2 regions of the Streptomyces sp. NPDC048523 genome follow, and region 2 is predicted to be linked to the other one. Evidence: riboswitches for the same ligand, from Rfam matches in the RefSeq annotation. Region 2 holds a riboswitch; the other holds the start of a gene.

Region 1 (15,714 bases), on a different contig from region 2:
TGGTGGACCCGGTACGCCTCCACGATCTGGCTGCCGATCGTGTAGTACGGGTGCATCGCGGACAGCGGGTCCTGGAAGATCATCGCCATCTCGCGGCCGCGCAGCCTGCGCACCTCGTCCGGGTCGGCGGAGACCAGTTCCTTGCCGTCCAGCCAGATCTCGCCTGACATCCGGACGTGCTTGCCCTGTGCCCCGAGCCGGTGCAGTCCCATGATCGCCAGCGAGGTGACGGACTTGCCGGAGCCCGACTCGCCCACGATGCAGAGGGTCTTGCCCTTCTCCACCTGGAAGCTGAGCCCGTCCACGGACTTGACCAGTCCGTCGTCGGTCGGGAAGTGCACCTTGAGGTCGCGGACCGCGAGGAAGGCGTCGGGGGCGTTCCCCGGAGCCGGCTCGCCCAGGGCGGCACCGGTCTTGGAGAGTTCGGTCACGAGAGCCTCACCCGCGGGTCGGCGGCGGCGTACAACAGGTCCACCAGGAGATTTGCGATCACGACGAAGAGAGCGGCGAGCAGGGTGACCCCGAGGATCGGGGGCAGGTCGTTGTCGGTGATGCCCTGCACCGCGTACTGGCCGATGCCGGGCAGCGAGAAGACCGTCTCGGTGATCACGGCACCGCCGAGCAGCAGACCCAGGTCCATGCCGAAGACGGTGATGATCGGGGTCAGTGCGGCCCGCAGCCCGTGCCGGGCCACGACGTTGCGCTCCCGCAGGCCCTTGGCGCGGGCCGTGCGGATGAAGTCCTCGTTCATCGTCTCCAGCATGCCCGAGCGGGTCAGCCGCGCGTAGATGGCGGAGTACAGGAGCGCGAGCGAGCACCAGGCCGGGAAGAGCGTGTTGGCCCACTGGGCCGGATTCTCGGTGAACGGTACGTAGGTCCGCCCGAAGATCGGCCACTGGTAGGTGAAGAGCAGCAGCGCCAGGTTGCCCGTGAAGAACATGGGCAGCGAGACACCGGCGAGCGCGACGCCCATGAAGGTGCGGTCGAAGAAGCTGCGGGGCTTGAGTGCGGAGATCACACCGATCACCACACCGGACACCAGCCACATCACGGCGGCACCGGCGGCCAGCGAGACGGTCACCGGGATGCGCGAGGTGAGCTGTGGCCAGACCGCCTGGTGGTTCTTGAAGGAGTAGCCGAAGCAGGGCGCATCGCAGTGCGCCGTCGTGGGGCCCAGGTTGTAGGTGGCGCCGGTCACGATCCCCTTGATGAAATGCCAGTACTGGGCATACAGGGGCTCGTCCAGACCGAGGTTCTGCTTGACCGCGAGGATGTCGGCCTTCGTCGGACTCTTTCCGATGTACTGCTGCGCGAGCTGGTCGGCGGTCTGGCCGGCCATCCGCGGCAGCAGGAAGAAGATCGCGAAGGTGACCGCGGTGACGACCAGCAGCAGGATCACTGCCGCGAACGTCCGACGGAGGATGTACGAGATCACGGGGATCGGCGCTGGTGCCCGCGGGCCGCGAGGCCCACGGGCACCAATGCCTTCACCTGCCTTCCGGGGCTACTTCTTGGTCGTGCCGATGTTGAGGTAGTCGTACTGACCGCTGAAGGCCGCCGTGGACACCAGGTTGGTGAAGCCCGCCGGGCGGTACAGCAGGACCTTGAAGTAGGTCAGCGGAACGAGCGCGGCCAGGTCCATCGCACGCTTGTCGACCTGCCCGTACAGGGCGTTGCGGGCGGTGTCGTCCTCGGTGGCGATGGCCTTCTCCAGCATCTCGTTGATCTGCTTGTCGTTCAGATACGAGAGGTTGGTGTTGCCGGAGGCACCGATCGCGTCACCGTGCAGGATCTGCTGCAGGAAGCCGTAGCCGGAGGGCCAGTCGGCACCCCACTGCATCATGTGCAGACCGATGTTCTGCTTCTTGTCGAAGGTCGGCACACCGGCGTAGTCGGTGAAGTACTTGCCCGACGGGTACTGCTTCAGGCTGGCGTTGATGCCGACCTTCTTCAGCGAGGCGATGATCGCGGTGGCCGCGTCGATCTCCTGCGGACGGTCGCTGCGCGCCGAGAGGTTGGTGTTGATCGTCGTCTTGCCGCAGGCCTTCAGCTGCTCCTTGGCCTTGGCGACGTCACCCTTGTTGCCGGTCGTCTCGTAGACGTTGGCCTTCTGGTAGCCGGTGATGTCCGGCGGCAGAACGGTGGTGGCGATGTCACCGCGGATCGGGCCGCCCTCGGCGGTCTGCACGGAGACCTTGTCGATGGCGTACTCGACGGCCTTGCGGCACTCGACCTTGTCGAACGGCGCGACCTGGTTGTTGATCGCCATGTAGACCAGACGGCCACCGTAGGTGTTGTCCGTGTTGGACTTCAGGTCGGCGCTGTTGACGACCTTCGCCTGGGTCGCGGCCTGAACACCGGTACCACCGAGGTCGATCGCGTCACCGGCCTGGACGTCCTGGTCGATGGTCTCCGGGCTGACCTTCAGCTTGACGACGATCTTGTCCGGGTACTGCTTGCGCAGCGGGTCGCTCTTCGCGTCCCAGTTCTCGTTCTTGACGAGGACGGCCTGCTTGCCCTCGTCGTAGCTCTGGAACTTGTACGAGCCCGAGGACACGATGCTCTTGACGTAGTCGATACCGGTGTCCTTGGCCTGCGGGACCGGAGCCGTCTGCGGCGTCGCGACCAGGTAGTCGAACTCCTGGAAGGGGCGGTTGAGCTTGAAGACGATCGTGGTGTCGTCCGGCGTCTGGATGGACTTCAGACCCTCGGCGCTCTTGTCCTTGTAGGGACCCTTGTACGCCTTGCCGCCCTCCATGAACTGCTGGAAGTAGTTCGGGCCGAGGGAGAGCACGTCACGCGCGAAGTTGGAGCGCTCGACGGCGTACTTGACGTCCTTCGAGGTGATCGGGGTGCCGTCCTGGTACTTCAGACCCGAACGGATCTTGTACGTCCAGGTCTTGCCGCCGTCGCTCGGCTCGCCCGCCTTCTCGGCGAGGTCCGGGACCAGCTTGTTGCCCTCCTCGCCCGGACCGGGCTGGAAGGTCATCAGCGGGCGGGCGTACAGCCGGCTGAGGTTGTACATGTAGGCGTAGTACGTGTTGCCGGGATCGAAGGAGTCCGGCACGTCCGAGAGCTCGTACGTGACCGTCCCACCCTTCTGGGTGGAGGCATTGACGACGCCCTTGGTCGCTGCGTTGGCCCCAGCCGACTTGTTCCCGTCTCCACCGTTGTCATCGGCTTTGCTGCAAGCCGAGAGCAACAGGCTCGCACTGCCGATGGCCGCCACTGCGGCCAGCGCTGACCTTCGCATGATGGTCTGCTTCCCCTTCAATTGTCGGAAATCTTGTGGACTCTCACCGCGGCCGCGGGTCAGCGGCTGCGCGGGTCGAGAGCGTCGCGGAGACCGTCGCCGAGCAGATTGAACGCCAGCACGGTCACGAAGATGGCCAGACCAGGCACGATCATGAACTGCGGGTCGACCTGGTAGAAGTCGACGGCCTGGTTGAGCATGCCGCCCCAGGAGGCCTGGGGGGGCTGAATGCCGACGCCGAGGAAGCTCAGCGACGCCTCGAAGAGGATGTTGGTCGGAATGAGCAGCGTCGAGTAGACGATGATCGGGCCGACGAGGTTCGGCAGCAGCTCCCGGAACAGGATGTACGGCCCCCTGGCCCCCATCCCGCGCGAGGCGTCGACGAACTCCCGCTCGCGCAGGGCCAGCGTCTGGCCGCGCACGATGCGGCCCAGGTAGGGCCAGTTGAAGAAGCCGATGACGAAGATCAGCACACTGATGTGCAGCGGCAGACCCTCGAGGCCGAAGGCGCCGCCCTGGAGCGTGGCCGAGATGGCGATGGCGAACAGCAGGAGCGGGAACGCCAGGAAGGTGTCCATCAGCCGGCTGATGATCGTGTCGACCCGTCCGCCGTAGTAGCCGGCGACCACGCCGAGCACGGCGCCGATCGTGTTGGACAGGATCGTGGCGCCGAAGGCGACCACCAGCGAGACCCAGGAGCCCTCGAGGATGCGGGTGGCGATGTCGCGGCCGAACTTCGGCTCCACACCGAGCGGGTGCGACCAGCTCATGCCGCCGAAGTCGCCCTTGGGCAGCGAGGTGTTCGGGTCGATCAGGTCCTGGTGCAGGGCGTTCGGGTCCAGGCCGAACATGGCCTGGATGGGCCGGGAGAGCACCGCGAGCAGGATCAGCAGGATGACGATCACGCCACCGGCGACCGCCACCTTGTCCTTCTTGAACCGGGACCAGGAGATCTGCCCCAGGGAACGGCCCTCGATCTGCCCCTTGTCGACGCCGACGAGGACAGCCTCCGGCTGCGCCTCGGCCTGCGCCCCGGTGGTCTCGATCGGTGCGGTCACAGTGACCCGACCCCTCTCGCCGGTGGTGACCGGCCTACACCTGCCGTGGATTACGGCTTTGTCGACTTGCTCAGCGCACAGGAACGTCTGATCCTGCGTCTGCCTGGGGAGTCTTCAGCTTCGCTGCGATCACCCGCCAGGCCTGACGAAGAAAGTATGCGTAACCGTGATGCAGTACGAAGGATTCCGTTATCCGAACAGCGGGTAACGCCTCCCGGACGCATGCCAGTTGGGACAGAACGGCACAATAGGCGACGATCGTGATGATCCGCCGCTATCTACGCGCGAAGAAATGTGGCCGTTACGTAAACGAGGCGAACGGGTTGTCATCGCTCTCAGTAACCGCCACGGGCCGGCGGGTAGCCGTACCCGGCTGCCGGCGCCTGGGCCGGGGATCCGTGCGCCTCACGGTCGTAGAACGGACGGGCCCCGGCGCGCATCCACAGCGCCACCGGGTCGTACTCGTCGGACATCGCCACGGTCGACACCGGCAGCCCGTCCGGGACGGCGCCGATGGACTGCTGCATCATCGCGCGCACCGAGTCCACGGCCGAGGGGCTGGTGTCGTACACGTCCAGGCCGATGGCCAGATACGGCGCCCCGAGCGCCGGCTGCACCCAGGCGCGGCGCAGCGAGCGGACCGCCGGGGTGCGGTGGGCGTTCTGCACCAGCAGGGCGTAGAACTGGGGGATCTCGATGCCGGGTTCCGACAGCCTGAGCGGCCCCGCGGGCTGGCGCTCCAGGCCGGTCGCGATGCGCCGCAGGTCGAGCCAGGGGATGCCGACCCCGCCGCCGGGGGCGTGCGGATTGAGCCAGAGTCCGTAGTGGTCGGGGTAGAGCGTGCGGGCCACGTCGATGCCGTCGACCACTTCGTACGAACGGTTCCAGCCGCTGGCGCTCAGCTCCTGGGCCGAGGTCACACAGGGGGCGTAGCCGTAGCCGCCGACCTCCATGTTCGCGTACTGGGCGTCCGGGGAGCCGGACTGGCCGTGCCACAGGAGCATCCAGATCTGGCCGGATCCGGGGGTCGCGAGTGCCTTGAGCAATGCCTCGTAGGCGTCGTAGCGCCCGGGCGTCACCTGGCGCAGCATGTGCTCGACCGTGCCGGTCGCGGTGCCGCTGGCGCTCACGTCGTATCGCCCCTTCTTGAAAGTTCCCCGAGTATGAAACCAGCTTAAGCGCCCACCAGCTCGGGACCTGTGCGTCGTCGGCGAGTGCGGGTCGTCCGTGCCTTGTCGCGCTAGGGCCCTTCTGATGGATCTCCGTGGAAGAAGGAGCGGCGTTCGGTGCGTGCGATCGGCGTGCGGCGTGGAGGGTCATGTGGCGGAGCCACCTGGCCCTTCGCGCCGTGCGGTGAGCGTGCGTGCCGGGCGTCGCGACGCCGCGGAGATCCATCAGAAGGGCCCTAGCCCCGCGTGTAGAAGGGCCGTACCTGCCCCCGCATCCAGTGGCCCACCGGGTCGTCCGCCACGTCGAGCAGGACCAGGTTGACCGGCCAGTGCACCGGGGTCCGCCCCAGGGCCCGGCCGAGGGCGTCCATCGGCAGGGTGCGCAGGTCGCCCTCCCACTGGGAGAGTTCCACGCCCACGAACATGACCGGGTCGGCGGTCTCGATGGCGGCCAGGCAGCGGCGGGCCGTGAGGACCACTCCCGTGGCCGCGAACTCGGCGGACGCGGCTGCCAGGAAGTCGACCGGGTCGTCCTGCCAGTCCGGCTCGTAGAGCTTGACCCGGCCGCCGGTGTTGGGCCCGTCCAGCGGGGTGCGGCCCACCCGGCACAGCTCGGCGACGGCGGCGGGCGGGAGGGGGACGCCGACCACGCCGTCGGGGTTCACCGCGACGCCCACGTGCGGGGGCAGGCCGCGGGCGAACTCGACCGCCGGGGCGATGGTGTACGACAGATGGCTGCCGACGACCTGGCGGAACTGCTCCTCGGAGCTGAAGACCGGGACGTACGCCTGGCCCTCGATCTCCAGGGTGGGCAGGTCGAGGGGGCCGCTGTGCGGGCCGCCGCCGTTCGGCAGGGGGATCCAGACGAAGCTGCGGCCGAGCACCTCGATGATCCGGGCGCCCGCCGAGGGCATGCCGAGGGAGGCCGAGAGCACCTCCTCCAGCTCGTTGCCGGGCCATCCGCCGTGCGGATGGGGGTGTGCCGACTGTGCCGGGAAGTGCGCGGGAAGATCCGCCGGGAAGTCCATCTGTGTGACCGCCTGCTGTGAACCGCTGATGTGGCTGAAAGGCTAGCGGGTGCGGAGGATGTGTGGCTCAGCCCGTGAACCCGATCCGCCGCAGGACGTCCGCCGCGTCCCGGTCGATCAGCACCGCCGAACCGCAGCCCTGGGGCAGGTCGCCGCGCTCCACGGAGCGGATCAGCCGGGCGGCCGCCCCCCGGTGCCGCAGGAAGGCGTACCGCGAGACCCCCCGGCCGCGCTCGCGCTGACCCTCCAGCGCGGTGTCCGCGGTGACGTCGAGCAGCAGCAGGTGCAGGGTGCCGCCCCGGCGCCGCGCCTCGCGGGCCAGCCAGCCCCGCACCCAGGCCTGCGTCCCGCAGTCGTGCACCACCACTCCCTCGCCGGAGCGCAGGGCGCGGCGCAGTGCGGCGTAGTGCGCGAGCCGGACCAGGGGGCGGTAGGCGGCGTACGGCAGTAAGCGGGCCAGCCGGCCGTCCCAGCGGTCGCGGGTGTCCTGGGAGTCGATCCGGATGCCTTTGACCGCACGCCTCATCAGCGTGGACTTGCCGCTGCCGGGCAGGCCGGTGATGACGACGAGGTCCCCGGGGCCGAAGAGCAGGGCGTGCGGACTGCGGCCCGCGCGGTCGCGCAGGTCACGGACGACCGGGCGGGCCCCCGGGGTCTCGACCGCCGGGGCCGCGGGCTGCTCGGGCAGCGCGAGCCCCGAGGTCGTCGCGTACGCCGTGGTCCTGTTCACCGTCATCGTCCTCCTCCGGGGTCGGGCTTCCCCTCCCCACCGAGCGTAAAGAGAAGGTAATGGATGATCTCTCGTGTTTCTGTACGCGTACCGTCACGAGCCGGTTACAGAAGGGAGGGGCCGAGGCGGCCCTGCCGTGGGCGTCGGATGCGTGCAATGATGTCGGCGCCAACTGCATACCGGCCGCTTGAATCCGCGCGGGAGAGTCCCGGGGTACGTGTACCCGGGCGCCGAAGGAGCAAGTCCCTCCCTTGAATCTCTCAGGCCCCGTTACCGCGCGGGCGAGGCACATCTGAAAAGCGGGCCGCCGACTCGACGGTGGCCCCACCCACGGTGCAAGCCACCGGCCACTCGTGTGGCCGGGGCGAACCTCTCAGGTTCCGATGACAGATGGGGAGGAATACCTCGCCCGTCACACCCATGTCCTGGGATCCTTGGAGACGACCGTCCGATGAGCAGTTCTGAACTCCGTCTCACCGCGCTCGATGCCCTGCACCGCTCGCTCGGTGCGACGATGACCGACTTCGCCGGCTGGGACATGCCCCTGCGGTACGGCTCCGAGCGCGACGAGCACACCGCGGTACGCACGAAAGCCGGGCTCTTCGACCTCTCCCACATGGGCGAGATCACCGTGACCGGGCCGCAGGCGGCCGGGCTGCTGAACTTCGCCCTGGTCGGCAACATCGCCTCGGTCGGTGTCGGCCGGGCCCGCTACACCATGATCTGCCAGGCCGACGGCGGCATCCTCGACGACCTGATCGTCTACCGGCTCGGCGAGACCGAGTACCTGGTGGTCGCCAACGCCTCCAACGCCCAGGTCGTGCTGGACGCGCTGACCGAGCGCGCGGCCGGCTTCGACGCCGAGGTGCGCGACGACCGGGACGCCTACGCGCTGATCGCCGTACAGGGACCGGAGTCCCCCGGCATCCTCGCGTCCCTGACCGACGCTGACCTGGACGGCCTCAAGTACTACGCCGGTCTGCCGGGCACGGTCGCCGGGGTGCCCGCGCTGATCGCGCGCACCGGGTACACCGGCGAGGACGGCTTCGAGCTGTTCGTGAAGCCGGAGCACGCGGTCGAGCTGTGGCAGGCGCTGACCAAGGCCGGCGAGGGCGTCGGGCTCGTCCCCTGCGGGCTGTCCTGCCGGGACACGCTCCGCCTGGAAGCGGGCATGCCGCTGTACGGGCACGAACTCTCACGGGAGCTGACCCCCTTCGACGCCGGGCTCGGGCGGGTCGTGAAGTTCGAGAAGGAGGGGGACTTCGTGGGGCGCGAGGCGCTCGAGGCAGCCGCCTCCCGCGCCGCCGAGAACCCCCCGCGCGTCCTGGTCGGGCTCGTCGCCGAGGGGCGCCGCGTCCCGCGGGCCGGGTACGCGGTCGTCGCGGGCGGCGAGGTGATCGGCGAGGTCACCTCCGGTGCCCCCTCGCCCACGCTGGGCAGGCCGATCGCGATGGCGTACGTCGACGCCGCGCACGCGACGCCCGGCACGACGGGTGTCGGTGTGGACATCCGGGGCAGCCACGAGCCGTACGAGGTCGTGGCGCTGCCGTTCTACAAGCGCCAGAAGTAGCCGCCGTAGGTGATGCTGGGCACAGAGTCACTGCTCACGCACGCCTTCCGCAGTCCCCCCTTCACCAGCACTCCCCCGCGTACAGGAGAATTCAGGCCATGAGCAACCCCCAGCAGCTGCGCTACAGCAAGGAGCACGAGTGGCTGTCGGGCGCCGAGGACGGCGTCTCGACGGTCGGCATCACCGAGCACGCGGCCAACGCGCTCGGCGATGTCGTCTTCGTCCAGCTCCCGGAGGTCGGTGACACGGTGACCGCCGGCGAGACCTGCGGCGAGCTGGAGTCGACCAAGTCGGTCAGCGACCTGTACTCCCCCGTCTCCGGTGAGGTCACCGAGGTCAACGAGGACGTCGTGAGCGACCCGGCACTGGTCAACTCCGCCCCCTTCGAGGGTGGCTGGCTGTTCAAGGTACGCGTCTCGGAGGAGCCGGCCGACCTGCTCTCCGCCGACGAGTACACCGCCTTTTCCGCCGGCTGAGGAGTCCGCACCCGATGTCCGCACTGAACACCCCCCTGCACGAACTCGACCCGGAGATCGCCGCCGCGGTCGACGCCGAGCTGGACCGTCAGCAGTCCACCCTCGAGATGATCGCCTCGGAGAACTTCGCTCCGCTCGCGGTCATGGAGGCACAGGGCTCGGTCCTCACCAACAAGTACGCCGAGGGCTACCCGGGCCGCCGTTACTACGGCGGCTGCGAGCACGTCGACGTGGCCGAACAGATCGCGATCGACCGGGTCAAGGAGCTGTTCGGCGCCGAGTACGCCAACGTGCAGCCCCACTCCGGGGCCTCCGCGAACCAGGCCGCCCTGTTCGCGCTGGCCCAGCCCGGCGACACGATCCTGGGCCTGGACCTGGCGCACGGGGGTCACCTGACCCACGGGATGCGGCTGAACTTCTCCGGCAAGCAGTTCAATGTCGTCGCCTACCACGTGGACGAGTCGGGCCTCGTCGACATGGCCGAGCTGGAGAAGCTCGCCAAGGAGCACCGGCCCAAGGTGATCATCGCGGGCTGGTCGGCGTACCCGCGGCAGCTGGACTTCGCGGAGTTCCGCCGGATCGCCGACGAGGTCGAGGCGTACCTGTGGGTCGACATGGCCCACTTCGCCGGCCTGGTGGCGGCCGGGCTGCACCCGAACCCCGTCGAGTACGCGGACGTGGTCACCTCCACCACACACAAGACGCTGGGCGGACCGCGCGGCGGGATCATCCTCGCGAAGAAGGAGTTCGCGAAGAAGTTGAACTCCTCCGTCTTCCCGGGCTTCCAGGGCGGCCCCCTGGAGCATGTGATCGCGGCGAAGGCGGTGTCCTTCAAGGTCGCGGCCTCGGAGGAGTTCAAGGAGCGCCAGCGGCGTACGGTGGACGGTGCGCGCATCCTCGCCGAGCGTCTGACGGCCGACGACGCCCGGGAGGCCGGGATCGACGTGCTCTCCGGCGGCACCGACGTCCACCTCATCCTCGTCGACCTGCGCGAGTCCGAGCTGGACGGCCGGCAGGCCGAGGACCGTCTCCACGAGGTCGGCATCACGGTCAACCGCAACGCCGTCCCCAACGACCCGCGCCCGCCGATGGTGACGTCGGGGCTGCGGATCGGCACGCCCGCCCTGGCCACCCGCGGCTTCACGGCCGAGGACTTCGCCGAGGTCGCGGACGTCATCGCGTCGGCGCTGAAGCCGTCGTACGACGCGGAGTCGCTCAAGGCCCGGGTGAAGGCCCTCGCCGACAAGCACCCGCTGTACGCCGGCCTGAACAAGTAGTTCCACGGTGGGGGCACCCGACGACGTGTGCCCCCACCCTTTGTGAAGGAGTTCCCGTGGCCATCTCGGTCTTCGACCTGTTCTCGATCGGCATCGGCCCGTCGAGCTCCCACACGGTCGGCCCGATGCGCGCGGCCCGCATGTTCGCCCGCCGCCTGCGCAATGAGGACCTGCTGTCCTCCGTCGCCTCGGTGCGCTGCGAGCTCTACGGCTCCCTGGGCGCGACCGGCCACGGCCACGGCACCCCGAAGGCGGTGCTGCTCGGCCTGGAGGGTGCCTCCCCGCGCACGGTGGACGTGGAGAACGCGGACGAGCGGGTGGCGGAGATCAAGGCCGCGGGCGTCCTGAAGCTGCTCGGCGAGCGCGAGATCCCCTTCTCCTTCGACGACGACCTGGTACTGCACCGCCGCAAAGCCCTCCCGTACCACGCGAACGGCATGACGGTGTGGGCGTACGACGCCTCGGGCGCCGAGCTCATGTCGAAGACGTACTACTCGGTGGGCGGCGGGTTCGTCGTCGACGAGGACGCCATGGGCGCGGACCGGATCAAGCTGGACGACACGGTCCTGAAGTACCCCTTCCGCACCGGCGACGAGCTGCTGCGGCTGGCGAAGGAGACCGGTCTGTCGATCTCCGCCCTGATGCTGGAGAACGAGCGGGCCTGGCGCACCGAGGACGAGATCCGGGCCGGGCTGCTGGAGATCTGGGAGGTCATGCGGGCGTGCGTGTCGCGGGGCATGTCCCGTGAGGGCATCCTGCCGGGCGGGCTCAAGGTGCGCCGCAGGGCCGCCGTCACCGCCCGCCAACTGCGCGCCGAGGGCGATCCGTTGGCGCACTCCATGGAGTGGATCACGCTCTACGCGATGGCGGTGAACGAGGAGAACGCGGCGGGCGGACGGGTGGTGACCGCCCCGACCAACGGGGCCGCCGGCATCATCCCCGCGGTGCTCCACTACTACATGAACTTCGTGCCCGGCGCCGACGACGAGGGTGTCGTCCGGTTCATGCTGGCGGCCGGCGCCATCGGCATGCTCTTCAAGGAGAACGCCTCCATCTCCGGCGCCGAGGTCGGCTGCCAGGGCGAGGTCGGCTCGGCCTGCTCGATGGCCGCGGGCGCCCTCGCCGAGGTCCTCGGCGGCTCCCCCGAACAGGTCGAGAACGCCGCCGAGATCGGCATGGAGCACAACCTGGGCCTGACCTGCGACCCGGTCGGCGGCCTGGTCCAGATCCCCTGCATCGAGCGCAACGGCATGGCCGCGGTGAAGGCGGTCACGGCGGCCAAGATGGCGCTGCGGGGCGACGGCTCGCACAAGGTGTCCCTGGACAAGGTCATCAAGACCATGAAGGAGACCGGGGCCGACATGAGCGTGAAGTACAAGGAGACGGCCCGGGGCGGGCTCGCGGTGAACATCATCGAGTGCTGAGGCGGGCGAGGTTCGCCCCGGCGCGAGCGAGCAGTAGCGACACGTTCCCCCTGTCGACAGTTCACTGCATTCCGGTCATGACAGACCAGTACGGCGTGTCCCGCGGTCGGCGCAGGTTGCCGTGCCGCCCGGACCGGCGCCCGCGCGCAGTCGAGGTTCCTCCGCCGACATGTGGGGCATCATCAACTCCCGTCCCCCCACCCACACTTCAGGGAGCCCCCACATGCTCCGAGGTATCGATGTCAGCGCCTACCAGTCCTCCTCCTACAGCACGGAGGGCCTCTCCTTCGTCTTCGTCAAGGCGACGGAGGGCCGCTCCTACACCAACCCGAAGCTCTCCGCCCAGACCAAGCACGCCCGCGACGCCGGGCTGGTCGTCGGCTTCTACCACTTCCTGTGGCCCGGCAACCTCACCGCCCAGGCCGAGTACTTCGTCAAACACGCCCCCGAGAAGGGCGGCGACATCCTCGCGGTCGACTGGGAGACGACAGGCGACGGCACCCACGCCAGCAACGCGGAGAAGGACAGCTTCATCCGCAAGGTGAAGCAGCTGCGCCCGAACAACCGGGTCGTGCTCTACACGAACCGGCACTACTGGCTGACGGTCGACACCACGTCGTACGCCGGCGACGGCCTCTGGATCGCCGACTACGTCACGGCCGGCAAACCCCGCATCAAGGCCAAGTGGCGCTTCCACCAGTACACCGACGACCCCGTGGACAAGAACGTCGCCGACTTCGCGAGCAAGGCGGCCCTGCGCGAGTGGGCCACCGACGCCTGACCCCGGGGCCGCGCATAGGCTTCGGGCATGGGTAGGACGATCACTGCGGTCAGCAGCAACGGTACGTACTCGTTCACGAAGCCGAACCGGGAGAGCATCACCTTGCTCGCCGGGTTCGGGGTGGAGGGGGACGTCCACGGCGGGGCGACGGTCAAGCACCGGTTCCGGATGAGGAAGGACCCCTCGCAGCCGAACCTCCGGCAAGTACACCTGATGCACGAGGAGCTGTTCGAGGAACTCCGTGAGGCCGGGTTCGAGGTCGGCGCCGGGCAGCTCGGGGAGAACGTCACGACGCGTGGCGTCGATCTGCTGGGGCTGCCGGTGGGGACCCTGCTGCACCTGGGCGACGAGGCCGTCGTGGAGGTGACCGGGCTGCGGAATCCGTGCGCGCAGATCGACGGGTTCCAGAAGGGGCTGCTGAAGCAGGTCGTGGGCCGGAGTGACGACGGCCGGGCGCTGTTCCGGTCCGGGATCATGAGTGTGGTGGTCAGCGGGGGTGTGGTGCGGGCCGGGGACGCCGTGGGGGTGGAGCTGCCCGAGGGTCCGCACCGGGCGCTGGACATCGTCTAGCCCGCGAACGGATCCTCCAGCTCCCCCCGCAGGATCTCCGCCGCCCCCTCCGCGTCCCCGTCGGCCACCGCCCGGACCAGCGCCGCGTGGGCCTCGTCCGCGGTGTGGGGGCGTCGTCGCGCAGGCCGGTCAGGGCCAGCAGCTCGACCAGGCCCTCGCGCAGGACCGGCGTGAACTCCCCACTCTCATCGCCCGCGCGCTGATGCCCGAGCCGCGGCTCCTGCTGCTCGACGAGTCGGCGACCGGTCTCGACCTGCCGGGCCGCGAGCAGCTGATCGACGCCCTGGACGGTACGGATCCGGGGCCGGGGCCGGGCATGACGAAGGGGGCGCCCGTCGGGGCGCCCCCCTCACCGTCGGCTCTACTTGTTCAGGTAGGCCCAGAACTCGTCGAACGACAGGAGCTTGTCGCCGTTCAGGTCGCGGCTCTTGATGATCGCCTCGGCGACCGACTCGGTCACGTTCCAGTCGCCGCCCTGGGCCAGGGCGGACTTGAACTCGGCGGCGGTGATGGAGCCGTCACCGTCCGCATCGATCCGCTCGAACTGCTTGCGTGCTTCCTCGATGTCGATGTGCGCCACCGGTCCGCCCCTTTTCTTGCCTTTGTCGTGTCCTGCTGGCTTGCTGCCGCAGGTCAGATTAGCGGCCCGCCCGGACCTCCAGTACGGCGACCACCGGGGAAAACCGCGGTGCCGTCCTCGATCGTGTCTGCGAGGGTGGGCCATCCACTGGGTGGCGACTCGAGGAGCGGTGTGATGGAGACCTTGCGGGACATTCTCGACGCGGCGGCCCGCGGGGTCTTCCCGCCCGCGGACGGCGGCACGACGGTCGTACCGCAGGAGTGCCACCGGGACGCGGGCGTGCTGTCCTTCACTGCGCACTCGGTCGTCTTCACCGACGAGGACCCGGAGTGGGTGCACGCCACCCTGCGCGGCCTGGACTGCGACGCGCTGGCCGCGACCATGAACCCGCGGTTCCTGACCGCCTTCCTGGACCGGACCGGGCGCAGGTCCGAGACCATCGACGCGATGCTGGTCGGCGACCCGCTCCCGGGCGAACCGCCGCTCACGCTGAGGGAGATCGAGGACCCCGACCACCCCCGGGTCGTCTACGCCCGCAGGCGGCGTGACGGCATTCGTGCCTGGACGGCGCCGGGCGGCGTGCTGGTGACGGGGCGCGGGGTCGGCGGCCGTCTTGAGGTCTCGGTCGAGGTGGACGAGGACGTACGGCACCGGGGTCTGGGGCGTGCGCTGGTGAACGCGGCGAGGCATCTCGCCGAGGAGCCGCTGTGGGCCCAGGTGTCCCCGGGGAACGCCCGCAGCATGCGGGCGTTCCAGGCGGCCGGTTACCGTCCGGTGGGCGCGGAGGCGGTGCTGCTCGCCGCGGCCCCACAGCTCCTCGACCGCTCAGCGGAAGATGCCGGTGTGACCGAGTGAGTACCGCCCCGGCTGGGGGTACACCGCGAGCCCGTGCGGTCCGCTGCCGACCCTGATACGGGCGAGCTGGGCGCCGGTTCGGGTGTCGATGGCGTAGACCTCGGAGTTGTAGCGGCCGGACAGCCACAGGACCTTGCCGTCGGCGGAGACGCCGCCCATGTCGGGGCTGCCGCCGCCGGGGAGGCGCCACTTCGTGGTGAGCCGGTTCTCGGTGAAGTCGAAGACGGAGACGGTCCCCTCGCCGCGGTTGGAGACGTACATCTCGCGGGAGTCGCGGCTGACGTAGAGGCCGTGGGCGCCCTTGCCGGTGGGCAGCAGGGCCGGCTTGCCGAAGGTGTCGCCGTCCAGGACCCACATCCCGTCGGCCATCATGTCCGCGATGTAGAACCGCTTCCCGTCCGGTGAGACCTTGACGTCCTGCGGCATGGCCCCGTGGAAGGGGAGCTTCTGCTGTCCGACCACCTCCATCTTCTCGGTGTCGACCTTCAGCAGCTCACCGCTGAACTCGCAGGACACGATGAAGTACCTCCCGTCCGGGGAGAAGTCGGCGTGGTTGACGCCGTAGCAGCTGACCGGCACGGTCTTCCTGCGCTCCATGGTGTGCGGGTCGCGGAAGACGAGCTCGCGGTCGAGGGAGGCCATCACGACCGCGTACTTGCCGTTCGGCGTGAAGTACAGGTTGTACGGGTCGTGCACGTCGACCGGCCTGCCCGCCTTCCCGGTGCTCGGGTCGATCGGGGTGAGGGTGTTCCCGCGGTCGTTGTTGACCCAGAGGGTCTTCATGTCCCACGAGGGAACGACATGCTGGGGCTGCCGCCCGACCCGGATCGTCTCGACGACCTCGTACGTCCTCGGGTCGATCACGGAGACGGTGTCGGACTCGGTGTTGGGCACGTAGACCCGCGACGGGAAGTCCTTGACCACCGGTGACAGCCTGTTCGGC
Region 2 (15,714 bases):
CGGAGACGGCGGATGCCCGGCGGTCGGGGCTGGTGCGGCTCGGTGAGATCGTGGCGTCCGCGCGGGCCGCGTTCGGCGTGCGGTTCGACCCGGTGGGTGAGCGGTTGTCCCTCGTCGACGAGAAGGGGCGGATCATCGAGGACGACCGGGCGCTGCTCGTCATGCTCGATCTGGTCGCCGCTGAGCGGCGCAGCGGCCGGGTGGCGCTGCCGGTGACCACCACGCGGATCGGCGAGCAGGTGGCGGCGTACCACGGCACGCAGGTCGAGTGGACGACCACCTCGCCCGACGATCTGACCAGGGTCGGACGCGACGACTCGACGATCTTCGGTGGTGACGGCAAGGGTGCCTTCATCATCCCGGAGTTCAGCAGCGTCTTCGACGGTACGGCGGCCTTCGTACGGCTGATCGGACTGGTCGCACGGACCCAGCTGACGCTCAGCCAGATCGACGCGCGGATTCCGCGGGCGCATGTCCTGAAGCGGGATCTGGCGACCCCGTGGGCCGTCAAGGGGCTGGTGATGCGCAGGGTCGTGGAGGCGGCGGGCGATCGCTTTGTCGACACGACCGACGGTGTCCGGGTCGTCGAGACCGACGGACGCTGGGTGATGGTCCTGCCGGACCCTGCGGAGGCGGTAACGCATCTGTGGGCCGAGGGTCCCGACGACGCGTCCGCGCAGGCCCTGCTGGACGAGTGGTCGGCGGTCGTGGACAGCGCCGGCCGCTGAACCACGCACGCGTGCGTGCCGGACATGTGTCCCCAAGGGGGCCTGTCCGGCACGCCGATGGGGCCATTCGGAGGTAGGGGCCGCGACGTGCGACGATGTGCGGCATGCCGCAGCAGCCCCCCATTCGGAGCACCCCCACGCGCCCGTCGCGCCCGGACGCCTCCATGTCGCTGCTCACCAACGTCATGGACCACAGCCTCGACGACGGGTACGCCGAGGCCGCGGCCCGCAAGATGGCCGCCGGTGACGCCAAGTTGCCCAGGACATTGCGGGCGAGACTGGGGCTGGCCGTCGGCCTGGTGCTCGCCGCTCTCGTGGTCACCGTCGGGGCGGCGCAGGCGCGGGTGGCCGCCCCGGTCGTGGCCAAGGAGCGCGAGGAGCTCATCGACCGTATCGACCGCGAGACCGAGACGGCGGACAAGCTCGAGGAGAGCGTCGACAAGCTGCGTGACGACGTCAGCACCCGGCAGCGCGAGGCTCTCAAGCAGAGTGGTGACACTGGCCAGGCCGATCTCGTTGACATCCTGTCGGGCGCCGTGGAGGTGCACGGCCCCGGCGTCAAACTGGTCGTGAACGACGCCAAGGAAGCCAGCACGGGCGGCGACGGGAACCCGCGTGAGACGTCGGGGTTCTCCGACACCGGGCGGGTGCGCGACCGTGACATGCAGCGGGTCGTGAACGGGCTGTGGGAGTCCGGCGCCGAGGCCGTCTCCGTCAACGGGCAGCGGCTGACCGCGCTGTCGGCGATCAGGGCCGCGGGTGACGCGATACTGGTCGACAACAAGCCGCTGGTTCCGCCCTATACGGTGCTTGCCGTGGGGGACGGGCAGCGGCTGAGCACCAGATTCCAGGACAGTGCCGACGGGCTGTATCTGCACGCCCTGGAAGAGAATTACGGCATCCGGACCGCCATCTCCGTGGAGGACGACCTCCGGCTGCCGGCCGCACCGAGTGTGATCGTACGTACAGCAGAGCCGAGAACTGAGAAGGGCACATCGTGATCGCCGTACTGGGCCTCGTCGTGGGAGTCGTGGCCGGCCTGTTGGTCCGGCCTGAGGTTCCGGCGGTTGTCGAGCCTTATCTGCCGATCGCCGTGGTGGCGGCGCTCGACGCCGTCTTCGGGGGACTGCGGGCCATGCTGGACGGCATCTTCGACGACAAGGTGTTCGTCGTGTCGTTCCTGTCGAACGTGGTCGTGGCCGCGCTGATCGTGTTCCTGGGCGACAAGTTGGGCGTGGGCGCCCAGCTGTCGACGGGTGTCGTCGTCGTGCTCGGCATCCGGATCTTCTCGAACGCCGCGGCGATCCGCCGGCACGTCTTCCGGGCGTGAGGCCGATGAGCGAACCGGAAGAGACGCCCGGAAACAGGTTGCGCAAGGAACTGCCCGAGGAACTGCCGGCGACCTCTCCCGCGGAAGCGGAGGCTCAGGAGCCGGAAGCCGGGCTCACCGGCCGGCAGAGGCTGGTGAACGGGCTGTGGCCGCCGCGTGTGACGCGGGCCCAACTCATCGTCGCGGTACTGCTGTTCGGCCTCGGATTCGGCCTGGCGGTCCAGGTGGCGTCCAACAGCGACAGCGACAGTGCGCTGCGGGGGGCGCGCCAGGAGGATCTCGTACGCATCCTCGATGAACTGGACGACCGTACTCAGCGTCTTGAAGACGAGAAGCAGGGCCTCGAGAAGCAGCGGGACGAGCTGGAGAACAGCTCTGACCAGGCAGAGGAGGCCCGCAAGCAGACGGTCGAGAAGGAGCGGCAACTCGGCATTCTCGCGGGCACCGTGGCCGCGCAGGGGCCGGGCATCACGATGACGATCGAGGACACCAAGGGGACGGTCGAGGCGGACATGCTGCTCGACGCGATCCAGGAACTGCGAGCGGCCGGGGCGGAGGCGATCCAGGTGAACGGCGTACGGGTCGTCGCGGGCACCTATCTGTCGGATTCGGACAAGAGCGTGAGCGTCGACGGGAACAAGATCACCGCGCCGTTTCGTTTCAAGGTCATCGGCAATCCGCAGGACCTCGAACCGGCGCTGAACATCCCTGGAGGTGTGGTGCAGACTCTCGAGAAGGAGCAGGCCACCGTCGCCGTCGAGCGGTCGGACAAGATCGTCGTGGACGCCTTGCGAGCGGTGAAGCGGCCTGACTACGCTCGGTCGTCCTCCCGGTGAACCGGCGGCGCATGGGGGGCAATCGGCCAGGGCATGAGGTTGCGGGGGGTCGGCGCACCGAATGGGTGGTGCGTGGTGGAAACTGTCTGGTGGAAACGGACGTTGTGAGGGTGTCCGGGTCGACCGGTGTGTTCAATCAGGGTTCGTCCTGCCCCACGGGCGGGTCTGTTTCGGTCAAGGGGAATCGCCCGTGAAGTTGTTTGCGAAGTTGTTCGGCAAGAGCGCGCGAGAAGGTGGCGACAACGCGACCGCTCGTCATCGCGCACAGCCCGACGCCGAGGGTCAGCGCCCGCTGTTCCGGGACCAGGTCGCCGGTCAGGGTGGTGACGTTTCCGGAGGTCAGGGCGTGCCGTCTGTTGACCCTGCCCAATCCGGCGGCATAGGTTTCGGGCAGCCGTCAACCTCAAGTACGGGTGGAGGGTTTTCCCCTATGTCGGCCCTGGTGTGTACGAGGTGCGGTAACCGCAACGCGGAGAACAGCCGCTTCTGCTCCAACTGCGGCGCTCCGCTGCGGGCCGGGGCCGTGCCCGAGCGTCCCTCGGAGACGACCTCCACCATCTCCATCTCGGGACTCGAGGCCTACGACTCCGAGGTCACCGGCCAGACGCAGATGCCGGCGCTCTCGCCGGAGGCACAGGCGGCTGTCGACGCGCTTCCGCTGGGCTCCGCGCTCCTGGTGGTGCGCCGCGGGCCGAACTCGGGCAGCCGCTTCCTGCTGGACGGCGAGCTGACCACGGCCGGCCGCCACCCGCAGAGCGACATCTTCCTCGACGACGTCACGGTCTCGCGCCGGCACGTGGAGTTCCGCCGCGGTCAGGACGGCTCGTTCACGGTGTCCGACGTGGGCAGTCTCAACGGCACGTACGTCAACCGTGAGCGGATCGACTCGGTCGCTCTGAACAACGGCGACGAGGTGCAGATCGGCAAGTACCGGCTGGTGTTCTACGCGAGCCAGCAGGGCTACTGACCCTCCCAGGGAAGGTCCATGCTTCAAACACCGAGCGGCGGTGCCGGACACGGCACCGCCGCCACGGACAGTGGGCTGATGAGCATCGGCACAGTGCTGAACGTGCTGCGCGACGAGTTCCCCGAAGTCACGATCTCCAAGATCCGTTTCCTGGAGTCCGAGGGCCTCATCGAGCCGCAGCGGACCCCCTCCGGGTACCGCAAGTTCAGCAACCGGGACGTCGAGCGCCTCGGCCACGTCCTGAGGATGCAGCGGGACCACTATCTGCCGCTCAAGGTGATCCGGGAGCACCTGGACGCCATGGAGCGCGGCGAGGCCGTCGCCCTGCCCACAGTGGGCCGCCAGCGGGACGGAGAAACGGTCCTGGAGGTCTCCGAGGGCCCCACCGTGGCCCGGATCGGCCGGGCCGAGCTGCTCGCCGCCGCCGAGATCGACGAGCCGCAGCTGGCGGAGTGGGAGGCGTACGGCCTCATCACGCCGCTGCCGGACGGGGCCTACGACGCCGAGGCGGTGACGGTGGCGGCACTTGTCGTGGAGCTCGGGCGGTTCGGGATCGAGCCGCGGCATCTGCGCGCGATGAAGGCGGCCGCCGACCGTGAGGCCGGCCTTGTGGACCAGGTGGTGGCCCCGCTGAAGCGCCACCGCAACCCGCAGACCCGCGCACACGCCGAAGCCCGCGCCAAGGAACTCGCGGGGCTGACCGTGAAGCTGCACGCGGCACTTGTGCAGACCGCGCTCGGCGTGCGCCTGCCCTGAGGGTGCCGGGGGCCGGATCGTCACCCGTTTCCTGCCCGACTACCCAAACGTCCCGGGCACGGCCTAGGGTTGCTGTGTGAACGAGCTCGATGTCGTAGGTGTCCGGGTCGAAATGCCCTCCAACCAACCGATCGTGCTCCTGCGTGAAGTGGGAGGCGACCGCTACCTCCCCATCTGGATCGGGCCGGGGGAGGCGACGGCCATCGCCTTCGCGCAGCAGGGCATGGCCCCCGCACGACCGCTGACCCACGACCTGTTCAAGGACGTGCTGGAGGCGGTCGGCCAGGAGCTCACCGAAGTGCGCATCACGGACCTGCGTGAGGGCGTCTTCTACGCGGAGCTGGTCTTCGCCAGCGGGGTCGAGGTGAGCGCGCGGCCGTCCGACGCCATAGCGCTGGCCCTGCGCACCGGGACGCCCATCTACGGCAGCGACGGAGTGCTCGACGACGCCGGTATCGCCATTCCGGACGAGCAGGAGGACGAGGTGGAGAAGTTCCGCGAGTTCCTCGACCAGATCTCCCCCGAGGACTTCGGCACCAGCAGTCAGTGAGACGGATGCGACCGAGCCGGCGGATCAGTGGTCCGTGACGGCTCGGCCGTGTCCGGTCGTCACGGAAATGCCGGCATTTGCCACCGGCGCGTGAGAGCGTCCTGCGGCCCGTTCGGAGCGCAACCCGCTAGCCTTTCCCCGCGGTGGGGCACGGGAAACCACTCCTAGGGTGATTATCACTCGGCGTGCCGAGTGTGGCGATCGTTGACGCACCCCTGGTGACTGCCTACCGTCGAGAAGGCAGGTCAAGGACGGAGGTCGGCGTGAGAAGCAGCGGCGACGGTACGGCTGGGGGTGCCCCCGGACGGAGTCTCGGGGCAAGCGGTCCGTACCCTCCCCCAAGCTCTCAACTGCGTTCGAGTTGGGGGGATCCCCATCACGGCAGCCCGTTTCAGGGCAGCGCGGCCGATCACGCTCCGCAGCGACCGGCGGCCGTGCCGAGCAGCGGAGGGGCGACGTCCATGGCGTCCGAGGAGATCGGCTATCGCGGCCCTACGGCCTGTGCGGCGGCCGGCATCACCTACCGGCAACTCGACTACTGGGCGCGCACCGGGCTCGTGGAGCCGAGCGTGCGGCCTGCTCACGGGTCGGGGACGCAGCGGCTCTACAGCTTCCGGGACGTCGTCGTCCTGAAGATCGTCAAGCGGTTCCTCGACACCGGTGTGTCGCTGCAGAACATCCGCACCACGGTCCAGCACCTGCGTGAGCGCGGTTTCCAGGACCTGGAGCGCATGACGCTCATGAGCGACGGGGCCACGGTCTACGAGTGCACCTCGCCCGACGAGGTGCACGCGCTGCTCCAGGGCGGCCAGGGGATCTTCGGGATCGCCGTGGGCGTGGTGTGGCGGGATGTCGAGAGCGCCCTGTCGCAGCTGCACGGGGAGCGCATCGACACCGGCGAGACGCTCATCGGACACAACCCGGCGGACGAGCTGGCCAGGCGCCGGAACCGGGCGGTCTGACGTCTGCCCCGCTCGCATCGGCGGTGCATTGTCAGTGGCGTAGGGCAGCATCGGACATGTGAGAAAAGCGCCCACGATCCTGCATCTCGACATGGATGCCTTCTACGCCTCGGCGGAGCAGGCATCCAAGCCGAGTCTGCGCGGGAAGGCGGTCGTCGTGGGCGGGCTGGGGCCGCGCGGTGTGGTGGCCACCGCGTCCTACGAGGCCCGGGTGTTCGGGGTGCATTCGGCGATGCCCATGGCCCAGGCGAGACGGCTCGCGCCGAACGCCGCGTATCTCGTGCCGCGCTTCGGGTTCTACAAGGCGATCAGCGAGCAGGTGATGGCGCTGCTGCGGGCGTTGTCGCCGCTGGTGGAGCCACTGAGCCTGGACGAGGCGTTCGTCGATCTGGAGGCCGGTGGAGCGGCCTGGGACGAGGCGTCGGCGCGGCTGGTCGGGGCGAAGCTGCGGGCCGACATACGGGCCGGGACAGGCCTCACGGGGTCGGTGGGGCTGGCCGCGTCCAAGATGCTCGCGAAGATCGCTTCCGAGCAGGCCAAGCCGGACGGGCTGGTGGCGATCGAGCCGGGCACCGAGCGGGCGCTGCTCGGGCCGATGTCGGTGCGGACCCTGCCCGGGGTGGGGCCGGCCACCGGGGACCATCTGCGGCGGGCCGGGATCCATACCGTCGACGAGATCGTCGAGGCGGGGGAGGACGAGCTCGTACGGCTGCTCGGGAAGGCACATGGCCACGGCCTGTACGCCATGGCGCTGGCGCGGGACGAGCGGGCCGTGGTGGCGGAGCGGGAGACGAAGTCGGTGTCGGTGGAGGACACGTACGACGTGGACATCCATGACCGGGTTCGGGTGGGGCTCGAGGTGCAGCGGTTGGCGGACCGGTGTGTGCGCAGGTTGCGGGAGGCCGGTCTGTCGGGGCGGACCATCGTGCTGAAGGTGCGGCGGTACGACTTCTCGACGCTGACGCGGTCCGAGACCCTGCGGGGGCCCACGGATGATCCTGCGGTGGTGAAGGAGGCCGCCCTGCGGTTGCTGGAGGGCGTGGACTCGACGGGGGGTGTGCGGTTGCTGGGGGTGGGGGTTTCCGGGCTTGCCGACTTCACTCAGGAGGATCTGTTCGCCCAGGCGGCGGGGGAGGCAGCGGATCCGGGGGGCGAGGAGGTGGCTGATGACGTTCCAGTCGAGGAGCGGGACGTGGTGGTCGAGCGGCGGTGGGTCGCCGGACATGACGTGCGGCATGCCGAGTACGGGCACGGGTGGGTGCAGGGGAGCGGGCTGGGGAGGGTGACCGTGCGGTTCGAGACGCCGGATTCGGAGCCGGGGCGCGTGCGGACGTTCCGTGTCGATGATCCTCGGCTTGAGCCGGCCGAGCCGTTGCCGTTGGTCGAAGTGACGGGTTCACGTCCGCAACACGCATGACGGGTTCGTTGGCGGGCGCGGATGGCCCCAGTGGGGCTGACCGCCGTCGGTGGCCGACGGGGCCGCGGTGAGGCGGTGAAAGGGGTCAGGCCTCCGCGTCTCCCGTGCCGGCCAGCTTGCCGAAGTCCCGGTCCGGGAACGGGGGTGGGGCCGCCAGGTCGAGGCCGTAGTGGTGGTAGAGCTGGAGTTCCTGCTCGGGGGAGAGGTGGCGGCCCACGCCGAAGTCGGGGGCGTCCTTGATGAGGCTGCGGTCGAAGGGGACGTGCAGGGCGCCGTCGACCAGCTCGCTCGGCTCCAGGGGGACGAAGGCGTCCCGGGAGAAGAGGCCGGTGCGTATGGCAGCCCACTCCGGCACGCCCGTCGCGTCGTCGAGGTAGACCTCGTCGACGGTGCCGATCTTGGTGCCGTTGCGGTCGAACGCCTTGCGGCCGATCAGGTTGCGCGGATCGATGTCGGTCTGCACGGGCCCTCCACTTGGTCGCAACTCATCCGAAGCGGTCGTAAGCACTACGAAAGAGCACATCGGGGTGTGCGGCCACTCGAAGACCCGTGCGGCGACCTCGCTGGTAGGCTTGCCAGCGGCTGCTGATCCCGTGCGGGAGAGTCCTCCGGAACCATCGGAGGCGCCGAAGGAGCAAATCCTCCCCGGAATCTCTCAGGCTCACGTACCGCACGGACGAGGTCACTCTGGAAAGCAGGGCGGGTGTCGACGGCTTCCGCTCTCACCGACGGTGAAAGCCGGCGGCCTTCGGGCGGCCGGTGAAGCTCTCAGGTCGAGATGACAGAGGGGGAGGCCGTCGGGGTACCCGTGCCGGGGTACCCCTCGAAGGTCGCGTCAGACCAGGAGGCCTCCGCAATGACCGCCCACCGCATTCCGCTCTCCGAGCTCGAACAGGGAATTCCCTTCGAGCAGCGCCACATCGGCCCTGACCACGAGGCTTGCGCCAAGATGCTCGCGCAGGTCGGCTACGGCTCGCTGGACGAGCTCACGGCCGCCGCCGTGCCCGATGTGATCAAGAACGCCGATGCGCTGGAACTGCCCGGTGCGCGCACCGAGGCCGAGGTGCTGGCCGAGCTGCGGTCGCTGGCCGACCGGAACCAGGTGCTCGACTCCATGATCGGGCTCGGGTACTACGGCACCTTCACTCCGCCCGTCATCCTCCGTAACGTCATGGAGAACCCGGCGTGGTACACGGCCTACACGCCGTACCAGCCGGAGATCTCGCAGGGACGGCTCGAGGCTCTGCTCAACTTCCAGACCATGGTGGCCGACCTCACCGGGCTGCCGACCTCCGGTGCCTCGCTGCTCGACGAGGGGACCGCGGCGGCCGAGGCCATGGCACTGTCCCGCCGGATGGGGAAGAACAAGAAGGGCCTCTTCCTCGTCGACGCCGACGCGCTGCCGCAGACCATCGCCGTGATCCGGACCCGCGCCGAGCCGACCGGTCTGGAGGTCGTCGTCGCCGACCTCAGCAACGGGATCCCGGCCGAGGTCGCCGCACGTGAGATCAACGGGGTGCTCGTCCAGTACCCCGGCGCCTCCGGGGTCGTACGGGACATCAAGCCGCTCATCGACCAGGCTCACGAGCTCGGCGCGCTCGTGACCGTGGCCGCCGATCTGCTCGCGCTGACCCTGCTGAAGTCGCCGGGCGAGCTCGGGGCGGACATCGCGGTCGGGACCACGCAGCGGTTCGGCGTGCCGATGGGATTCGGCGGGCCGCACGCCGGATACATGGCCGTCCAGGAGAAGTTCGCCAGGAGCCTGCCCGGGCGGCTCGTGGGCGTGTCCGTGGACGCCGACGGCAACAAGGCCTACCGGCTCGCGCTGCAGACGCGTGAGCAGCACATCCGCCGGGAGAAGGCGACCAGCAACATCTGCACCGCGCAGGTGCTGCTCGCGGTCATGGCCGGGATGTACGCCGTGTACCACGGGCCCGACGGGCTGAAGGGCATCGCGCGGCGGACGCACCGGTACGCGAACATCCTCGCCGCGGGGCTGACGGCCGGCGGGGTCGAGGTCGTGCACGGGTCCTACTTCGACACGCTGACCGTGCGGGTGCCGGCGAAGGCCGCCGAGATCGTGGCCGCGGCGCGGCGGAACGGCGTCAACCTCCACCTCGTCGACGCCGACCACGTGTCCATCGCGTGTGACGAGACCACCGCGCGGGCCCAGCTGAGTGCCGTGTGGAACGCCTTCGGGGTCGAGGCCGACATCGAGACGCTGGACGCGGCCACCGCGGAGGCGCTGCCGGACGCGCTGCTGCGCGGCGACGCCGTCCTCACCCACCCCGTCTTCCACCAGCACCGCTCCGAGACCGCGATGCTGCGCTACCTGCGCAGGCTGGCCGACCGGGACTACGCGCTGGACCGCGGCATGATCCCGCTGGGCTCCTGCACCATGAAGCTCAACGCGACCACGGAGATGGAGCCGGTCACCTGGCCCGAGTTCGGGCAGCTGCACCCCTTCGCGCCCGCCGAGCAGGCGCAGGGCTACCTCACGCTCATCCGCGAGCTGGAGGAACAGCTCGCGGAGGTCACCGGGTACGACAAGGTGTCGCTGCAGCCCAACGCCGGGTCGCAGGGCGAACTGGCCGGGCTGCTCGCCGTACGCGGGTACCACCGGGCCAACGGTGACGAGCAGCGGACCGTGTGTCTGATCCCGTCGTCCGCGCACGGGACCAATGCCGCCAGTGCCGTGATGGCGGGCATGAAGGTCGTCGTCGTCAAGACCGCCGAGGACGGTGAGATCGATGTCGAGGACCTGCGGGCCAAGATCGAGCAGTACCGCGACGAGCTGTCGGTGCTGATGATCACGTACCCCTCGACGCACGGGGTGTTCGAGGAGCACGTCGCCGACATCTGCGCGCAGGTGCACGAGGCGGGCGGGCAGGTCTACGTCGACGGGGCCAACCTCAACGCTCTGGTGGGGCTGGCCAAGCCGGGGCACTTCGGCGGTGACGTCTCCCACCTGAACCTGCACAAGACCTTCTGCATCCCGCACGGGGGCGGCGGTCCGGGCGTCGGCCCGGTCGGCGTACGGGCGCACCTGGCGCCGTACCTGCCGAACCACCCGATGCAGCCCGCGGCCGGCCCGGAGACGGGCGTGGGGCCCATCTCGGCCGCTCCCTGGGGCTCCGCGGGCATTCTGCCGATCTCCTGGGCGTACGTCCGGCTCATGGGCGGTGAGGGGCTCAAGCGGGCCACGCAGGTGGCGGTGCTCTCCGCCAACTACATCGCCAAGCGGCTCGAGCCGCATTACCCCGTGCTCTACACCGGCCCCGGCGGGCTGGTCGCGCACGAGTGCATCATCGACCTGCGGCCGCTGACCAAGGCGACCGGGGTCAGCGTCGACGACGTGGCCAAGCGGCTCATCGACTACGGCTTCCACGCGCCGACCATGTCGTTCCCGGTCGCCGGGACCCTGATGATCGAGCCGACGGAGTCCGAGGACCTGACCGAACTCGACCGGTTCTGCGAGGCGATGATCGCCATTCGTGGGGAGATCGAGAAGGTCGGCACCGGGGAGTGGGCGGCCGACGACAACCCGCTGCGCAACGCCCCGCACACCGCCGGTGCGCTGGGCGGCGAGTGGGAGCACGCGTACACGCGCGAGGAGGCCGTGTTCCCGGCCGGGGTGTCGGTCGCGGACAAGTACTGGCCGCCGGTGCGGCGGATCGACCAGGCCTTCGGTGACCGGAACCTGGTGTGTTCGTGCCCGCCGCTGGACGCGTACGAGGACTGACCCGATGCGATGAGGGCCCCGTTTCGGCGGGGCCCTTTTTCGTTGTGGTGGGGTCTACTCCTTCGCCAGTGACACCTCGGTCGACTTGATGAGGGCGACGACGGGGGTGCCGACGGCCAGGGCGAGGTCCGTCGCGGAGTCCGCGGTGATCGCGGAGGTGAACTCGCCGCCCTCGACGGCGATCTTCACCGTGGCCATGGCGGCGCCGGTGGCCACGGCGGTGACCGTGCCCGGGAGCTGGTTGCGGATGGACAGGCCCCGGACCGGGGCGGTGGCGAGGGAGACCTCCGTCGACTTCACCAGGGCGCGCACGGCAGAACCCTGGGCGAGGCCGAGATCCTCCACGGCATCGAGGGTGATCGCGGCCGTGAGGTCCTGCCCACCGTCGAGGCGGATCTTGACCGTCGCCATGGCCTCGCCCCGGGTGACGGTGGTGACGGTGCCGGGGAGCTGGTTGCGGATGCTCAGGATCATGGGCATCAACTTAGGGCTGTACGCGGCGCATGTCGGGTATGTGCGGGTCAGCCGGTGTGGACGCGGGGACGGCGGGCGCGGTCGGGTTCCGCCTCGCGCAGGACCTCCCGGGTGACGGGGGCGACCTCGCCCTGGCCGAAGAGGAAGAAGCGCAGGAACTGGTGGAAGGGGCTGCCCTCGGTCCATTCGAAGTAGATGTGGGGGGTGCAGCCGGTGATGTCGCGGACATGCAGGAGGAGGGCGGCCAGGGCGTTCGGGATGGAGGAGGACTCCAGGGTCAGGACGCGGTAGCGGCCGTGCAGGACCTCCCCGCGGACGGTCAGGCCCGCCTCGAACTCGGAGGGGTCCAGGACGGTGACCTCGACGAAGACGAAGTCCTCGCCGGCAATGTCGTTGTCGGCCCGGATCTGTTCGACCTTGTCGCGGTATTCGGCCTGGTCACGCTGGTCGGGTTCGTTGGCGATGAAGCGGATCTTGCGGCTGGCGACGTCCCGGATGAAACGTTCCGCCATAGTGTCCAGCCGCACGCTGGTCACGCGCAGCTCGAAGGCACGGGCCAGCCGGGAGAGCAGGGAGACGAGGATGATGCCGGCGATGAAGCAGGCGCCGATCTTGACGCCGTCGGGGCGTTCGATGACGTTCGCGACGGTGACGTAGAGGAAGACCGCCGAGATGACCGCGAAGCCGATCGTCCAGCCCCGCTGGCCGGCCTTGCGGGCCGCGATGGTCACCGCGATTGCCGCGGAGCTGATGAGGACCAGGACGCCGGTGGCGTAGGCGCCGCCCTGGGCGTCGACGTCGGCATCGAAGATCCAGGTGACCAGGAAGCCGATGAGGGTGAAGACGATGACCATGGGGCGTACGGCGCGGGCCCAGTGCGGGGCCATGCCGTAGCGGGGCAGGTAGCGGGGCATCAGGTTGAGCAGGCCGGCCATCGCGGAGGCACCGGCGAACCACAGGATGGCGATGGTCGAGATGTCGTAGACCGTGCCGAAGACGCCGCCCAGGTAGTCGTGGGCGAGGTACGCGAGGGCGCGGCCGTTGGCCTGGCCGCCCGACTCGAACTCCTTCTCCGGGATCAGGAGGGTGGTGATGAAGCTGGTGGCGATCAGGAAGACGCTCATGATCAGGGCGGCGGCGGTGAGCAGTTTCTTGGTGTCGCGGATCCGGCCGGTCGGACGCTCCTCGGTGTCGCCGGCCTCGCCCTTGACGTGCGGCATGACGGCGACGCCGGTCTCGAATCCGGACAGGCCGAGCGCGAGCTTGGGGAAGACGAGCAGGGCCACGCCGACCATGGCGAACACGTTGCCGTGCTCGGCGGTCAGGGCGCTGGACCAGTCCGTGATCACATGCCCTGCTGTGATGACGTGCCACAGACCGACCGCGACCACCACGACGTTGAGACCGAGATACAGGCCGACCAGGGCGACCGCGACACCGATCGCCTCCAGGAACCCCTTGAGGAAGACCGCGCCGAGCAGGGCGACCAGGACGAGGGTGATCAGCATCTTCTGGTCGTGCAGGGCGCCGGTCAGATGGGGGTTCTCGATCAGGTGGGTCGAGGCGTCCGCCGCGGACAGCGTGATGGTGATCAGGAAGTCGGTGGCGGCGAAGCCGAGCAGGGTCAGGACGAAGAGCTTGCCCTGCCAGAAGGACAGCAGGCGCTCCAGCATCGCGATGGAGCCCTCGCCGTGGGGGCTCTCCTCGGCCACGCGGCGGTAGACCGGCAGGGCGCCGGCCAGGGTGACCAGGACGAGCACGATGGTGGCGACGGGGGAGAGGAGGCCGGCCGCGAGGGCGGCGATGCCGGGCTGGTAGCCGAGGGTGGAGAAGTAGTCGACGCCGGTCAGGCACATCACCCGGTACCAGGACTGGCCCTGGTGCGGGGGTTCGGGCTGGGCGTGCGGGCCCGTGTGGCCGCCGCCCTTGCCCATGTCGGACAGACCCTCCAGCATCCACGCACGCAGACGACCGGAGGGAGGGTCTTCGGTGAGGGCCATCGGCGGTGCTCCTGGGGTGCTGCTCGGCTCGGATCCGGCCGCCCGTCTGACGGCGGGAACAGCGTAAGCGGAGAGTGACGTTCGGGCCTCTGGCTGGAGGGCCTACGGGCGTCAAACTTCCGTTAAGACTCGGGTCGTGGGGTCCGGCGGCGGGTGATCAGCCAGATGAGGGGGACGCGCGTTCCCGCGCGAGCCGTGTGGGTGGGACGGCGGCGGTGGACACGCAGAGTCATGGCGGGGCCGGGGAATTACGGCGGGCGCGAAGGCGTGGAGGGGCTGCATGAACCCGGGCCCGAAACCTGGCAGCGCCGAGAGTCCGGGACGGCGACGTCGGCGCGCACGGACGGCGACGCCGCCGCGCACGGACGGGGACGTCACTGCCGGTCACCCCGGCCCCTAGCCGGTGCAAGAGTTCTGGGCCCAGGTGATGCCGTCCGTGGGGAATCTTCGCGCGGAGGGCTTCGTAATGTTCGCCCGTGCTACCGAATGTTTCGGCTGTTTGGGCGGGTCGGATGGCGTCAGATGTGCGGCGCCCCGGCCATCGGAGGTTACCCCCGGCCGGGTGTGCTGCGGGCCGATCCGGTCCTTGTCACGGGCTCGGTGCGTGGTCGTCGCGGGGTGCCCGCGCCCGGATGTCCCGGCGCCGGAGGGAGTCCCGTGAAGCGCCGCGGATCGGCGCCCGCACGGCAAGTGTTCGTACGGCAAGCGGTCCTGTTCTCCGAAGCAAGCCCGTCCGGGGGTGAGTTGGCGACTCGATCCGCGAACATTCCCCCCGCACAGGGGGTTGCCACCGTTCCGTAGCTGTCTCTAGGGTGCGGCAGCAGCGAAGCTTTCTGGATCTATTCCGAAACTTTCGGACCGCAGGACGGACAAGGACGGCTCCGTCCCGTACTCAAGGAGCGCATCATGGGCGACCCGGCACTGTCCCGCCGTGGCTTTCTGGCGGCGTCCGCCGCGGCCGGTCTGGGCATGACGACACTGACCGGCTGTGGCGGCGACTCGGACGGAGGATCGTCCGACGGGACGACCACGGTGGAGTGGTGGAACATCTCCACCACCGAGCCGTCGAAGAGTGTCTGGGCGGCCCTCGCCAAGAAGTTCGAGGCTGCGAACCCCAAGGTCAAGATAAAGATCGTTCAGCTGGAGAACGACGCCTACAAGTCGAAGATGACGGCGCTGACCGCCTCCGGGAAGCTCCCCGACATCTTCCACACCTGGGGCGGCGGCGTCCTGAAGCAGCAGGTCGACGCGGGGCTCGTCGAGGACCTGACCGACCGGACCAAGCCGTGGGCCGACGGTCTGCTGAAGGTCACCAAGGAGCCGTACATCCTCGACGACAAGGTCTACGGCATTCCTTTCGACATGGGCATGATCGGCTTCTGGTACAACAAGAAGCTCTTCCAGCAGGCCGGTGTCAGCGAGCCCCCCACCACCTGGGGCGGCTTCCTGGAGGCCGTGAGCAAGCTGAAGGCGAAGAACATCACGCCCATCGCCCTGGCCGGCAAGGAGAAGTGGCCCGGCATGTACTACTGGGCCTACCTCGCGATGCGCACCGCCGGTATCGACGCCCTCCAGAAGGCCAGCGAGGACAAGGACTTCACCGGCGCCGGGTTCGTCGAGGCCGGCCGGCACCTCAAGGAACTCGTCGCCCTCCAGCCCTTCCAGAAGGGCTTCCTCAACGCCGCCTACTCCACGCCCACCGGCCAGGCGGCGGCCGTCGGCAACGGCAAGGCGGCCATGGAACTCATGGGCCAGTGGGCCCCGTCCGTGGAGGCCGACTCGGGCAAGGGGCTCGGTAACGACCTGGGCTTCTTCCCCTTCCCCGCGGTCGAGGGCGGCAAGGGCGCCATCACCGAGGTGTTCGGCGGCGGCGGCGGACACGCCCTGCGCCGGGGTGCCCCGCAGGCGGCGGTCGACTTCCTGAAGTTCTTCGCCTCCGAGGCGACCGAGCT

The links. Region 2 has a riboswitch for glycine ahead of gcvP (aminomethyl-transferring glycine dehydrogenase). Riboswitches for the same ligand answer to the same signal wherever they lie in the genome.
Region 1: linked by a shared signal. The riboswitch ahead of gcvT (glycine cleavage system aminomethyltransferase GcvT) and the one ahead of gcvP (aminomethyl-transferring glycine dehydrogenase) in region 2 are both predicted to bind glycine.

The regions. Positions count from the first base shown of each region.
Region 1 is NZ_JBICWQ010000013.1:77,625-93,338, reverse strand. Features, by position in the region: gene ACGFWE_RS39935 (ABC transporter ATP-binding protein) at 1-431, opposite strand, end outside; gene ACGFWE_RS39930 (ABC transporter permease) at 428-1,435, opposite strand; gene ACGFWE_RS39925 (ABC transporter substrate-binding protein) at 1,505-3,253, opposite strand; gene ACGFWE_RS39920 (ABC transporter permease) at 3,313-4,311, opposite strand; gene ACGFWE_RS39915 (enhanced serine sensitivity protein SseB C-terminal domain-containing protein) at 4,647-5,441, opposite strand; gene ACGFWE_RS39910 (enhanced serine sensitivity protein SseB) at 5,717-6,508, opposite strand; gene ACGFWE_RS39905 (AAA family ATPase) at 6,576-7,244, opposite strand; glycine riboswitch at 7,427-7,524, shown strand; gene gcvT (glycine cleavage system aminomethyltransferase GcvT) at 7,690-8,808, shown strand; gene gcvH (glycine cleavage system protein GcvH) at 8,907-9,284, shown strand; gene glyA (serine hydroxymethyltransferase) at 9,299-10,561, shown strand; gene ACGFWE_RS39885 (L-serine ammonia-lyase) at 10,618-11,985, shown strand; gene ACGFWE_RS39880 (glycoside hydrolase family 25 protein) at 12,209-12,766, shown strand; gene ACGFWE_RS39875 (MOSC domain-containing protein) at 12,794-13,336, shown strand; gene ACGFWE_RS39870 (EF-hand domain-containing protein) at 13,698-13,916, opposite strand; gene ACGFWE_RS39865 (GNAT family N-acetyltransferase) at 14,091-14,771, shown strand; gene ACGFWE_RS39860 (YncE family protein) at 14,742-15,714, opposite strand, start outside.
Region 2 is NZ_JBICWQ010000016.1:2,694-18,407, forward strand. Features, by position in the region: gene ACGFWE_RS41440 (mannose-1-phosphate guanyltransferase) at 1-728, shown strand, start outside; gene ACGFWE_RS41445 (DUF881 domain-containing protein) at 824-1,729, shown strand; gene ACGFWE_RS41450 (small basic family protein) at 1,726-2,058, shown strand; gene ACGFWE_RS41455 (DUF881 domain-containing protein) at 2,064-2,894, shown strand; gene ACGFWE_RS41460 (FHA domain-containing protein) at 2,956-3,861, shown strand; gene ACGFWE_RS41465 (MerR family transcriptional regulator) at 3,880-4,617, shown strand; gene ACGFWE_RS41470 (bifunctional nuclease family protein) at 4,694-5,167, shown strand; gene ACGFWE_RS41475 (MerR family transcriptional regulator) at 5,431-6,129, shown strand; partial or broken gene ACGFWE_RS41480 (DNA polymerase IV) at 6,188-7,716, shown strand; gene ACGFWE_RS41485 (PRC-barrel domain-containing protein) at 7,632-8,009, opposite strand; glycine riboswitch at 8,133-8,227, shown strand; gene gcvP (aminomethyl-transferring glycine dehydrogenase) at 8,403-11,288, shown strand; gene ACGFWE_RS41495 (molybdopterin-binding protein) at 11,343-11,762, opposite strand; gene ACGFWE_RS41500 (amino acid transporter) at 11,810-13,762, opposite strand; gene ACGFWE_RS41505 (extracellular solute-binding protein) at 14,669-15,714, shown strand, end outside.